2 regions of the Carnobacterium sp. CS13 genome follow, and region 2 is predicted to be linked to the other one. Evidence: riboswitches for the same ligand, from Rfam matches in the RefSeq annotation. Region 2 holds a riboswitch; the other holds the start of a gene.
The links. Region 2 has a riboswitch for FMN ahead of JHE06_RS05065 (ECF transporter S component). Riboswitches for the same ligand answer to the same signal wherever they lie in the genome.
Positions count from the first base shown of each region.

Region 1: it holds a riboswitch for FMN, as region 2 does, so the genes downstream of both, ribD (bifunctional diaminohydroxyphosphoribosylaminopyrimidine deaminase/5-amino-6-(5-phosphoribosylamino)uracil reductase RibD) here and JHE06_RS05065 (ECF transporter S component) in region 2, are expected to answer to the same signal.

Region 1 covers NZ_CP067364.1:520,655-526,930, reverse strand. The annotation lists gene JHE06_RS02535 (riboflavin synthase) at 1-465, opposite strand, end outside; gene ribD (bifunctional diaminohydroxyphosphoribosylaminopyrimidine deaminase/5-amino-6-(5-phosphoribosylamino)uracil reductase RibD) at 494-1,567, opposite strand; FMN riboswitch at 1,710-1,824, opposite strand; FMN riboswitch at 1,975-2,089, opposite strand; gene JHE06_RS02525 (hypothetical protein) at 2,225-2,533, shown strand; gene JHE06_RS02520 (hypothetical protein) at 2,619-2,900, opposite strand; gene JHE06_RS02515 (uracil-DNA glycosylase) at 3,047-3,676, opposite strand; gene JHE06_RS02510 (hypothetical protein) at 3,775-4,596, opposite strand; gene JHE06_RS02505 (hypothetical protein) at 4,861-6,048, shown strand; gene JHE06_RS02500 (DUF956 family protein) at 6,225-6,276, opposite strand, start outside.
Region 2 covers NZ_CP067364.1:1,052,196-1,058,471, reverse strand. The annotation lists gene JHE06_RS05075 (RecQ family ATP-dependent DNA helicase) at 1-1,400, opposite strand, end outside; gene JHE06_RS05070 (helix-turn-helix domain-containing protein) at 1,393-2,457, opposite strand; gene JHE06_RS05065 (ECF transporter S component) at 2,660-3,244, opposite strand; FMN riboswitch at 3,381-3,504, opposite strand; gene JHE06_RS05060 (sensor histidine kinase) at 3,585-5,399, opposite strand; gene JHE06_RS05055 (response regulator transcription factor) at 5,408-6,130, opposite strand.

The sequences.
Region 1 (6,276 bases), 530 kb from region 2:
AAAAGATTGATCATCCACCGCCGCGACAGTCAAACTTACACCATCAATAGCAATGGAGCCTTTTTCAATAATGTACCGTAATATCCCAGGATCAGTTTCAATTGTGAGCCAAACAGCATTATCGTCGCGTTTAAATTCGCTGATCTGTCCAGTTCCATCGATGTGGCCGCTAACGATATGTCCGCCAAGCCGAGTTTCCAAACTCAGTGCCCGTTCTAGATTGACGAAACTTCCGGGAATCAATGTTCCGATATTCGTCCTTTTTAATGATTCAGACATAACATCTGCTTCAAAAGAATCGTTTTCTATCTTCGTCACAGTCAAACAAATACCGTTTGTTGCGATACTGTCCCCAATACGCGTTCCTTGCACTACTTTTTGCCCTTTTATTCTGAGAACTGAAGAACTTTTGCCGCTTTGGATCGACTTAACGGTTCCCACTTCTTCAATAATTCCAGTAAACATGAGACTTCCTCCAATCGATTGCTTCTCTTTATTTATCCAGATAGCCTTCTACAACTAGATCCTCTCCAACCATCCCAGCTGTCATCCGATTCAGTTGAAAAGCCTCTTTCAAATCTGCAACGCCTGCCCCTTCAACAGCTGTTTTAGCATGCTTTCCTCCGATGATTTTTGGCGCAATATAAACCTGCATTTTATCCACAATGCCTTCTTCCAAGGCTGAAAAATTCAATGCCGCACCGCCTTCCAGCAAAACACTGTCGATTCCCATGGCACCTAGTGTTTTCATTAATTCCCGCAAATCAACTCTCCCAGACTTCTCTTTAGTCACAATGACTTCAACGCCCATTTTCCTCAGTATTTTTATTCTTTCGCTATCGGCTCTTTCAGTAGCCGCTACGATTGTTTTAGCTGTATCCTCCTGGGTCAATACCGTTGACGCCAGCGGAATTCTGAGCTGACTATCCACCACAATTCTAATGGGATTTTTGCTATTTGGCCCTCGGGCAGTTAGCTTCGGATCATCTCTGATAACCGTTTCGACCCCGACCATGATCCCAGACAATTCATGACGCAAATTATGTACCTGCTGCCTGGAAGCTTCTCCAGAGATCCATTGAGATTCACCCATCACTGTCGCTATTTTTCCGTCTAGTGACATCGCCGTTTTCATCACAACAAAAGGTTCTTTAGTGATAATGTATTTCATAAAAACTTCATTCAATAGTTGGCATTCGTTTTCCAAGACACCTACGTCCACTTCAACTCCAGCATTACAAAGCCTTTCAATCCCTTTTCCAGCTACTAATGGATTCGGATCGAACGTCCCAACCACGACTCGTTGAATCTTTTTCTCTATCAACAAGTCTGAGCAAGGAGGCGTTCTTCCGAAATGCGAACAAGGCTCTAGCGTGACATACAACGTTGCTCCTGACACATCTTCTTTTGCTGATGCAACCGCATTTACTTCCGCATGAGGCTGTCCATATATTTCATGATATCCCTGACCAACCACTCTTCCATCTTTAACAATCACAGCACCCACTAAAGGATTCGGCGACGTCCAACCTTTGCCTTTCTTGGCTAAATCCAATGCAAGCTGCATATATTTTTCATCCAACCCTCTCACCCCTTCCAAAATAAAAAGCCCTAAGAATTTCTTCTCAGGGCTTTCGTCAGTTTTGTTTATAAAGACACCACAAATAAATCCGCATACTATGTACTCGGTTGCTTTTGTTCTTTAAAACTGATGTCTTCTTTTATCCAGACTATAACTGTCGGCTTCGGAATCTAACCGAATCTGCCTCGCGGCTCGTGGGCTTTACCACCGGTAGGGACTTTCGCCCTGCCCTGAAGACTATTTAATTTTTCAAACACTATACAAAAAAGCCCTAGATTTACATCCAGGGCTTGGCTTATCGTTAAATAAGACGGTTTAATAGCTGCATCATAAACTCACGATTTCCATCCATCTCAAATAAGACTTCAATCATCTTCATTGTTCAGCAATTAGTTTGTCTTCGCTTTATCCAGACTATACTGTCGGCTTCGGAATCTAACCGAATCTGCCTTGCGGCTCGTGGGCTTTACCACCGGTAGGGACTTGCACCCTGCCCTGAAGACTTATTTACTTTTGTACTGTAAGAGTATAGTGAAACAAAACTAATGTCAATAGTGATTTAATTTTTTGAAGCAGTTGGTTAGCTGTATTAATTAAGTATGGTAGAATCAATTCAGATTAAAAAATGAAGGAGATTTGAGTATGAGCTCAGTAATAGAAATTGCACTTATTTTACTCCCTATGATAATAGTAGGGGTAATCGGGATATTTGTAGTTACAAAACTTAAACAAAAGCACGATCATGGTACCTTGGGTAAGAAAAAAACCAAAGGCGCTCAAGATTTACTAAATAGTTTGATACCACTAGGCATGCTTCTTGGTTGTATTATTGGTATGATTTCAAGCTCATTTTTTCCCATTTCTTTATTATCTACACTTAGTTTAGGAGCTGGAATCGGCTTATTAGGCGGATATTTTGCTTATGAAATTTACAGCAAGAAAGAAGAGTAGTAACAAAAAAGCTCGTCAAATGAGCCTTTTTTGTTACTTTTCTTTTCTAAAACTGAACTTCTTAAAAATAAACAGTGAGCTTTATTTATCCTTGTTCGTAAACAAAAGAATTAAACACCAATTCAATTTCTTTATCTAATGTGAAAGATACTCGTTCTGCGAAATGCGGCAAGGACTGCACATGAATACTGTTCTCCAATACATCAAATACAACAGGCGAGACATCTCCAAAGTTTTTTGACTTAAGAATGATTGCAACTTTACCATCGTTATTTTGAAGCAAGTCAGCTTTGTCAGACAAATTAATTGTCCAGCCATGTGGTAAAAGATACTGCGTTGTCGGTCTATCTTTTTGTTCATTCGTCATATAAATCACTCCTCTAAAAAAATAGTTGCTCTTATTATATCGATTATAAATACTGATTCCTAGAACAACTAAATTATTCCTACAACACGATAGAAGACACTCTTCCTATTCAAGATTATTCAACTGTTGTATTCGTTAGTTCATTCTTATTTGATTCGCTTTATTCCTTGAACAAATGCATTTTTTCCGCCTTGAGCAGGATGTCTTACTTTCAGACACTCTATTCCCAGCTGATGAAGGCTTTCTTCCGCTTTATTGCCTACCGCAACAACCTTTTCAATCTGAAACATTTCAATCATTTGAATAAGAAACATTTCTCCCATCAAAAGTTCTTTCTTTGTTGGCATCCGATTGCTTTTGCCGTTGTCTTTTTTATGAGGGTGAAAAGGAAAAGCATTCCATCCTAATGAGACAATATCCTGTTCTAAAAGTGTATTCCATATAATGGTAGCCGTTGCTTCTTTTAACAGCTTGTCTTTTTCCGAAGGCAGTTTATAACCGTTTTCCTTGCCAAATAGTTCTAACCCCTTCACGTTATTCATCAGCAAATGTTCACTGGTAAAAGGAACTCCGGTAAGTCGGCTACCTCTATACCCTGGTGCTTCTCCAACAAGTATCAGTTTAGGTTTGATTTTATCCATTTGCTTTAAATAAACCAGCAGATTCTCTCTCCTAACAGCATTCTCTTGATTAGCATAAGAATACTGATTGTAAACATTTTGCGAGACTTCCGTCATTGCCAGTTCATCTATGAAGCTTTCAAATTTATGTGCCATTTCGTCCGTCCTTTTTATAAAAGTGTGAGTCTAAGAATGGTAATCACAGTCAAACTAACTTAGATGAAAATACAGAACTATTAAGTGGTTTTTCGATTTTAGTTTATTTGCTGCTGTTCTGTCAATATGCGCACCCATTCTTCTTGTGCCGCTTTATCTTCTGAGACCTTAAACACAAAATTTTCAACTGCTTCTGCCCCAGGCTTAGTTAATCCATCATCAGCATATTCATCATAGCCCGCGCTAAAACTCCCTATCTCTTCCACTGTTCCAATTAATTCATACACTACCCCGTTATCCCCTAATAAATATTTGTGCATAGAAAAATCAGGGTCTGCGATTTCATGGAACCCAACTGCCGTGGCCTGTGTTTCCGGGGTTTCATCATACCCTGTGATACCTGACAGTGACGTATAAAATACTACTCCTCCGAGAGCATGGATGTCGAAAGCATCATACCCTGGCAAATTTTCGTCAGGAATTGTTTCTTGGACCTGAATTTCTCCATCTTCTGTTAACGCATACCAATCGCCTTTGCCAGCGGCACCATGGTTAAAAAAGAAACCAGATACGGCCATATTACCTGTCTCAGCTCTGGGTGCAGTCCATTCTAAAAAAGCTGCTGTTTTTGTACTAGCCTCTTCAGAAGAATATTTTTTAACTACATCTATCGGCTGATCATTTTCAGTAATTTTATCCTCTTTTTCACTCTCTTTTGTTTCTTCGTCAATAGAATTGGCGCTTTCCGCTACTTCTATTTTTTCGGAAGAAGTTACTTGTTCTTCTGAATCGTAACTATTAGTGCTTTCTTTTAGATTGGTATCCTCTCCTGAACAACCAACTAAACTTATGCTTAACCCTACAGCCAGTCCTGCTAACAAGCTTTTCTTTTTCTTTCCAAAAGTTCTATTGAAATTCATCTTTCCTCCTCCATTCTTCAAACGAAACAATTTCAACTCCAATTAAGAACTTACTCTTCATTCTTTAATTCTATCATTTCCACTAGTTTCTTCATCACAATTTGCTTGCTGTTATACAGGGACTTCTGCTTCAGCTGATCTCCGGAACAGCTCTTACTCTATTAATTTACTGCTGAACAAGTATTTTTCTAAGCCCTTTCAATTTATACCCAGAACTATTCTTGTTAGGATTAAATTACATCTATTCGAAAGGAGGGATTCCTCATGAAAAATAGCCTTACAGCAAAAATAATTTTTCTTAGTACATCTGCGCTTTTATTATTTGGCTGTGGAAAAAATGAAGATAATAATAGTGAAAAAGAAGTCATAGAAGACTCGACACAATCTAGTCAGCCTAACGAAAGCCTACAAAATGAAGATACGACAGAACACGAAAAAAACAATGATGAAGCAGCGAATGGTATGAGTGAGAGTGATTCACAAACAGAAAATGAACTTGGTGAAAAAGAAATGCATGAATACGTGCGTTCATTAGCTGAGAATCCTGAACTTATTGAAAAACATGCTTTAGAAAATATTGAATTGAGAGGCATTCACCAAAACACCTTTATTTATAACGGCCGAATCCACCCAGACAATAATGCTTTCATGCAATTTGAGGGAGATGAAGGGTATTCCGACGATAGAATAGATTTAGAAGTGAATGAAGAAGGCTATTTTACAGTTGTCTTTGATGAGTGGGATCTCGAATCACATGCTGAAATTCTTTTAACGATAGCTGTTCCAGGAACTCATCGAGAAGATGTTTTTCATTTGCCTATCCACGCTGCTGAAAATGGCATGGAAGTGATTGAAGCTCATAATGCACCAAAAAGCGTAAAAAGTGACCTTTCTGAATCTTTAGAATTAAATGTTATTTATCCAACCACACTTATTTACAATAGCCCCTTTGATAGATATGGAAGAGGTCTTGCATACCAGATGAATGATACATTCTATACGTTATCCACACCAAAAGGCAGCGGCAGCAATTCTACTTATTTTCAAACACCATTTGAAGAATATCCTGAGGCTGGTCAGCACATTACGTTCTTTATTCCTATGAACGGGTTCATTGTCACTGTAGAAAAACAAGTACAGGAGATCTCCGAAGAAGCTCAAGAAGCGATTGATCGTATGCATGACCAAACAGAATTTCCTGAAATCGGTAAAGACAAAGGCGATCCTGGAGGAAATGGTGACTCAACAGACTTTTATGGAAAAACCGTGCCTAATGCTCACATTGCTATTGGCGGAAAAAATCAAAGCGGACTGGCTTCGACTGGATCAAATGACACTGGTGAATTCACATTATCTCTTTATGATCCGTTTCCTGAAAAAGATGATACCCTCTATTTTACTATTCGAGATGAAGATGGCTACACAGAAACCTTTGAAGTCAAAGCTGAATAAAGCTCCCCTAATTGATAAGAAGAACCTGGGGAATTTTCTAACTTGGATAAACACTAACTTTAGGAGACGATATGCACACTTAAATCTACAAATATTTTGATACAAAAAAGCCTAGAACTCAATAGTTCTAGGCTTTTTTGTATCACTCAAGAAGCAATAGTTAAACTAGTACTCCCTTACTTCTTTTTACTCGTTTTTGGTTTCTTTTTCCCTATCGACTTAAAGGCA
Region 2 (6,276 bases):
AAAAATGTGGTTGCCTTATTTCTAAGGAACTCATCTTGATCAGCCGAATAGACACTTTCATCTAAACCACAATTAGAACAGCAGTTTAAAGGCTTTTCTATCCTGGTCTCATCGAAATAATAGAGTATATGAGTTCTTTTGCATGAAGTTGTTTCAGCATATTGAACCATATAGTCAAGTTGCCTTTTCTTTTGCAGCTCGTGGCTCATTATTTGAGCCTTAGCTTCTTCAAGAGGAGTCTTAGAAGAAAGATAATTCTCAATAATTTCTTGTTGAATCGTACTGCAACTGCCATCAAAAACAGTTCCATTGCGATAAGCATAGTTTAACATAGCTGGCGTTGGTAAACCATCTTCATGTAAGCGCATTTGTAAAAATTGATCGCCTGGTTCATAAAGTAGGATGGCGATACTAGGCCTCCCGTCACGTCCACACCTGCCTACCTCTTGAAGATAAGCTTCCATGCTAGCCGGCAAATGATAGTGGATAACAAAACGAATGTTTTCTTTGTTGATTCCCATACCAAAAGCACTCGTCGCACAAATAATGTCAATATCATTTTGAATAAACTGTTGCTGAATTTTAATTTTATCATCCCCTTCGATATCAGAATGATAACTTTCTACCGCAAACGGCGTTTCCGTTTTAAGCCAAGCCGTAACTTCGTCGGCTTTTTTTTTGCTTGAAAAATAAATGATTCCTGGTTTTTTTAGCTGTTCAATTTTTTCCAGCAGTTTCTTTTCTTTATTGCGACGACACGCAACAACAGAAAAAGCAATATTAGGACGATCAACAGAGTACACTATTTGTTTGGTTTTATCTTTATCCAGCAACAGCGAATCGAGTATTTCTTGCCGGACGTTTTCTGTTGCTGTTGCTGTTAACGCCATTGTCAGCGGATAGTTCAATGTTTTTCGAATCGTTCCCAGTTCTAAATAATCTAAACGGAAATCCATCCCCCACTGTGAAATACAATGGGCTTCATCGATCGCCATCAACCCAATTTCCAACTGTTTAAACCGCTCCAATAACAAAGGCTGCTGCAGCATTTCCGGCGAAAGAAAAATGAACTTATACTGATTTAAATGATTTAAAACCCACTCTTTCTCTTTTATATCCATTAAACTATTGATAGCCGCAACTCTTTTTTCACCAAACATTTTTAATTGTTCTACTTGGTCTTGCATTAAAGATAAGAGCGGAGAAACAATCAGCACGATTCCTTTTAAGCAATAACCGGTTAGTTGGTAACAAATGGATTTGCCTGTTCCTGTCGGCAGCATCACGAGTGTGTCTTCTCCTGATAAAGCGGCTAATATGGCTTCTTCTTGGCCTTCACGAAAGGAAGTATATCCAAAATGACTCCCAAGCAATTCTTTGATTTTTTCTTGATTAGTCAATACGATGCCTCCTTTCGATCTGTGCTAAACGATACCAAAGAAAGAGAATATCTGGTCTTTTTTCCGTCAGTTCTTGATAGGTGAGATTCGGTTTTTCGCTTAACATCTGATTAAGTTCTTCTCTTATTTCTATCGGAAAAATAAGAGACAAATCAAACGATGGATCAACAATGCTTATTTCGATTACATGTTCTGAAATCGTACTGAATTTCAACCGGCGCAAATCAGCAATTTCCTCAATAGAATGGCCGTTCAATAAATACTTTTGCGTTATAGCTGCACTTTGGGTAATGCCGCTATAGTCTCTTGCCGTTTCAGAATAAATTGAAAAAAACAAAGGAACCATTTGTGGCTGTCGTTCGATCCATTCGATCAATTCAGCTAAACAATCTGTCAATATTATTTCAGCTTCAAGAGGTTCGATACCATAATGTTCAGCTAATTGTCTTCGTGTTTTTCCAATCTTTCCATGGCCGGTTAGATAAGCAACGATGATCTCAGCATTGGTTTCTGTCAGCTCATTTAATAAAAATAACCATTCTTTGCCAAATTGCTGGGCTAAAGTTTGCTTATCTTGATGATGTTGATTTAACCAATTTTTTAACCAGATTTGATTTTTCCATTCTTTTTCCAATGGCAAATAGTGTTTATTGCCATGGCGAACCTCTGATAAAACTTGGGTAACAAATAAACATTTACGCCAAAAATAGGCGTTAACAGCTCCATTTTTCAATTGATTTAAATGAACTGGATAAGTATGCTTCATAAAGTACTGCTGATAGCCTTTAGCTCCACTTTCTGTTAATTGATACCCTTCTCCTTCGGAATCTGCTGTAATCAATTCTAAACGTTCCATTTTGTTTATTAGGCGTTCAAATTGTTGTCGTTTTATTTTTGGAAACAAAGAAAAATAAGCTGTTAAACGGTATTGTTGAGCATTATACAATATCGAAGCTGTTCTTTTTCCTGTAAGTATATGGTAAATGGTAGAGGATTTTTTCGAAACATCATTTGAAAACAACGACAAACAAAAGTTTTCAAAATAAGTCAATTTCACCAAAGTAGTCTCCTCCTTTTTCTTTGTTCACTTGATTATTGTTACTGCTTATTTTTAATGCTTCTTCTTATTCTAATATACCAAATATTTAGAAAATATAATGGGAAATACATAAATTACTTTATTTTTTTATTGCATTAAACAAAAATGGGCTCGTTACGATCACGAGTCCCATTTCTTTATTTAATATACAATTTAATTTCTATTTTCCATAACTGAAATTAGAGAGCTGATTGCGAACGATCCAGGGTTTCATTTTAGCGAAAAGAATAACGAAAACACTGCTGACGATTATTCCTTTTGCCAGGTTGAAGGGTACTACACCGTAAAAAACGTATTGTTGTATCGGACCAACGCTGAAGTTTAAAACGGCAAAATAAAGCGGGATCAGCACATAAGCATTCAAGAACGATAGGATCGTCGTTAAAGAGAGGGTTCCAATCACATTAGCAAAAACGATGGTTTGCGTGTTTTCTACTTTATTGCGCATAATATAATAAATCGGCAAACAATAAGCTAACGAGGCAATCAAGCTAGCCGCATCACCAATAGGATACCCTGCATCTCCGCCAGTTTGAATATAATGAAGAACCGTACGGATCACAGCTACCATTATTCCCCCTACAGGACCATATAAAAACATACCTAACAATACAGGAATATCACTGAAATCTATTTTCAAAAAAGAAACTCCAGGGATAATGGGAAAAGCGAAAAACATTAGGACGAAAGCGACCGCTGCAAGCATCGAAACTCCTACTAGTCTTTTTGTGTTACTATTTTGCATAAAAATCCTCCTAAAAGGATCCATCAGCTTGAGCATTTTGAGCTTACCGAAGAATACTAGTCAAAAAAATATGCCCGTCTAATTTTTCTTCAGAAAAATCAAACAGAGCATAAGAACATTAGTACATTCAAATAAGCCCCATCTTCTTTATCCAGACTTTACTGTCGGTACTGGAATTAAACCAGTTCAACCAGATAATGCTACCTAGCTCGTGGACTATACCACCGGTCGGGAATTACACCCTGCCCCTGAAGACGAATCTATTATTTTTTTAGTACATCATCTGTACTCCTAAAGTATACTAAACTTAAGAGTATTTTGCAAGAGTTTTACTTACTTTTTATACGTTTGTTTCGTTAGGATCAATATAAGGAAAACGCATGGCGAAAACTGTCTCTTCATTTGGAACACTTTTAACCTCAATAGTGCCGCCATGTTCTTCAATAATATTTTTTACGATTGATAGCCCTATCCCAGTACCCGTCTGATTGGTTTTATAAACCGTTCTAGATTTATCCGCCTTATAAAAGCGATCAAAAATATAGGGAATATCTTCTTCCATTATACCCATACCGTTGTCTATCACTTCCATAACAACTTCATCAAAAACTTTATCTAAATGAACCCATAATTTGACTTCTTTATTTTCTCGTTCCGCCATAGCAGTATGCCGTATAGCATTGTTGATCAAATTGACAAATACTTGGTTCATCTTGTCTTCATCCATCTCGTATGTTTGCACTCCTGGATCGATTTTAAGGGTTAACCTTACATGACTGCTTCCAGCTATACGATTAAAACGCGCCATCAACTTTCTGAAAAACGGTTCTAAAATGACATCTTCACGAATCAAATCAATATGACCTGCTTCCATTCTAGATAAATCCAGCATTTCGTTGACCATTCGGTTCATCCGTTTCGATTCTTCACCGATGATACTCGCCATCTCATGTTTTTCTGCTTCTGTTTCAGCTATATCGTCTAAAATTGCCTCACTGTAACCTTGTATCATTACTAAAGGTGTTCGTAATTCATGAGAAACGTTATTGATAAAATCGACGCGCATTTTATCCAAACGCCGTTCTTTTGTTAAATCTTGCAACGATACTAGAACTCCCCGGACGTTTTCTAACCCTTCATCAAATAAAGGAACCAATGTGATTTCGAAATAAATATCATTAAAGGTAGCATCGTAATAAACTTTTTCAGATTTTTCAATCACTTCATCTATTTGATCTGCTATCACTTCCGGCACAGCCGTTTCTTCTATCCCTTCCAACTTATACCAATTATGCAAAAACTCTTCGCCAATCGGATTAGACATCAGCAAAGTTTTATCTTGATTGTAGTATAAAATACCGGTTGAGATCGAAGTAACAATGTTTTCTAACAATTCTTTTTCTTGTCGAGTTGCCGTTCCAGTGGTTTCCAATGATTTCCGCATTTTATTCATGGCTAAAGCAAGTTGTGAGATTTCATCTTTATAATGTATTGGAGCTTGTTGTGAAAAATCATTTTTTGCATATTCAAAAGCAATGTCTCTTAATTCGTTCAAAGGCTTCCCTAAACGATTTTGCAAATAATAAAAAAGACCAATTGCTAACAATCCATAAAGAGCAAAATTAATCAGAGACCAGATGTTCATTTTTTGTTGTGTTGCGTTTAAAAAAGACAAATCTCCAAACGAATACAATGTTCCCTTTTGTCCATTGAACTCGAAAGTTTTCATGCGGAAAATAAATACAGACTCTGCGTTTTTTTTGTTTTCATGTTCGCTTATGATCTCAGTATCTTTTCCAGCTTTCATCGCTTTTTTTACTTCTTCATCAGCGAGTAAAATCTCTTTAGAAGAAGGTGTCAATTGTTCAGACATATTGTAAGAGGTACTGACAGGTTGACCATCTAAATAAATCGACATAAACACATGGGTATCGTGCGCTTTCAACTTATCCAAGTGATCGATTAAAAACTGAGGATCTTCTTCTAAATATGTTTCTGTCGTTTTTATTGAGGCTCTATAATCGGATAGATAATTGTTTTCAACATTTTTTTGATAGATGCTGCCATATATCTGATTGGTCGTAATAAAGCAAAACCCTACGATAAGCATAGTGACTGCCCATACCCGAAAGGTGATGTTGTTTAATTTAATCATCACTTAACCTACTTCTTTTCTTCAGGATAGGAATTAAATTTGTACCCTAATCCCCAAACAGTCACAATCATTTTTGCAGCCGCCTCAGATTGTTTGGTCAATTTTTCCCGTAATCGTTTAATATGGGTATCTACTGTTCTCAGATCTCCAAAAAATTCATATTTCCATACTTCGCGTAAGAGTTGTTCTCTACCGAAAATTTGATTTGGCGATTGGATCAAATACAATAATAAGTCATATTCTTTTGGCGTTAAATTAACCGGTTTTCCATCCGCTAAAACACGGTGTGACTGATTATCGATTTCAATATTAGGCATCACGATCAAATCGGGATTTTCTTTTTCTTCTTCTTTTTTAGTATGGGTTCTTTTCAAAACTGCCGACACTCGTAAGACAACTTCGCGTGGACTGAAAGGTTTTACAATATAATCATCTGCTCCTACTTCAAATCCTTGAATCCGGTTGATTTCTTCCCCTTTGGCCGTTAACATCATAATAGGTGTATTTTTGTGCTCGCGTAATTTTTCAGCAACTTCAATACCATCCATTTTAGGCAACATAAGATCCAATAAAATTAAATCATAATCGTTTTCTAATGCAAGGTTTAATGCATCTTCTCCATTATCTGTTTCAGTAATGATATAGTTTTCACGTTCCAAATACATCTTTAATAAACGACGTATGCGGTCTTCATCATCTACAACTAGTAGATTTAATGCTTCATTTCCCACTGATGTTACACCTCCACTTTAAACATACTGATTAATCTGTACTAGTCAAGTATACACAACTTTCTTTTTGGCATACAGCTAAACGCACTCTTACTATGTATGCTTACTTTTAAAATAGGAATAATCTGATTGATTATCCCTATTTT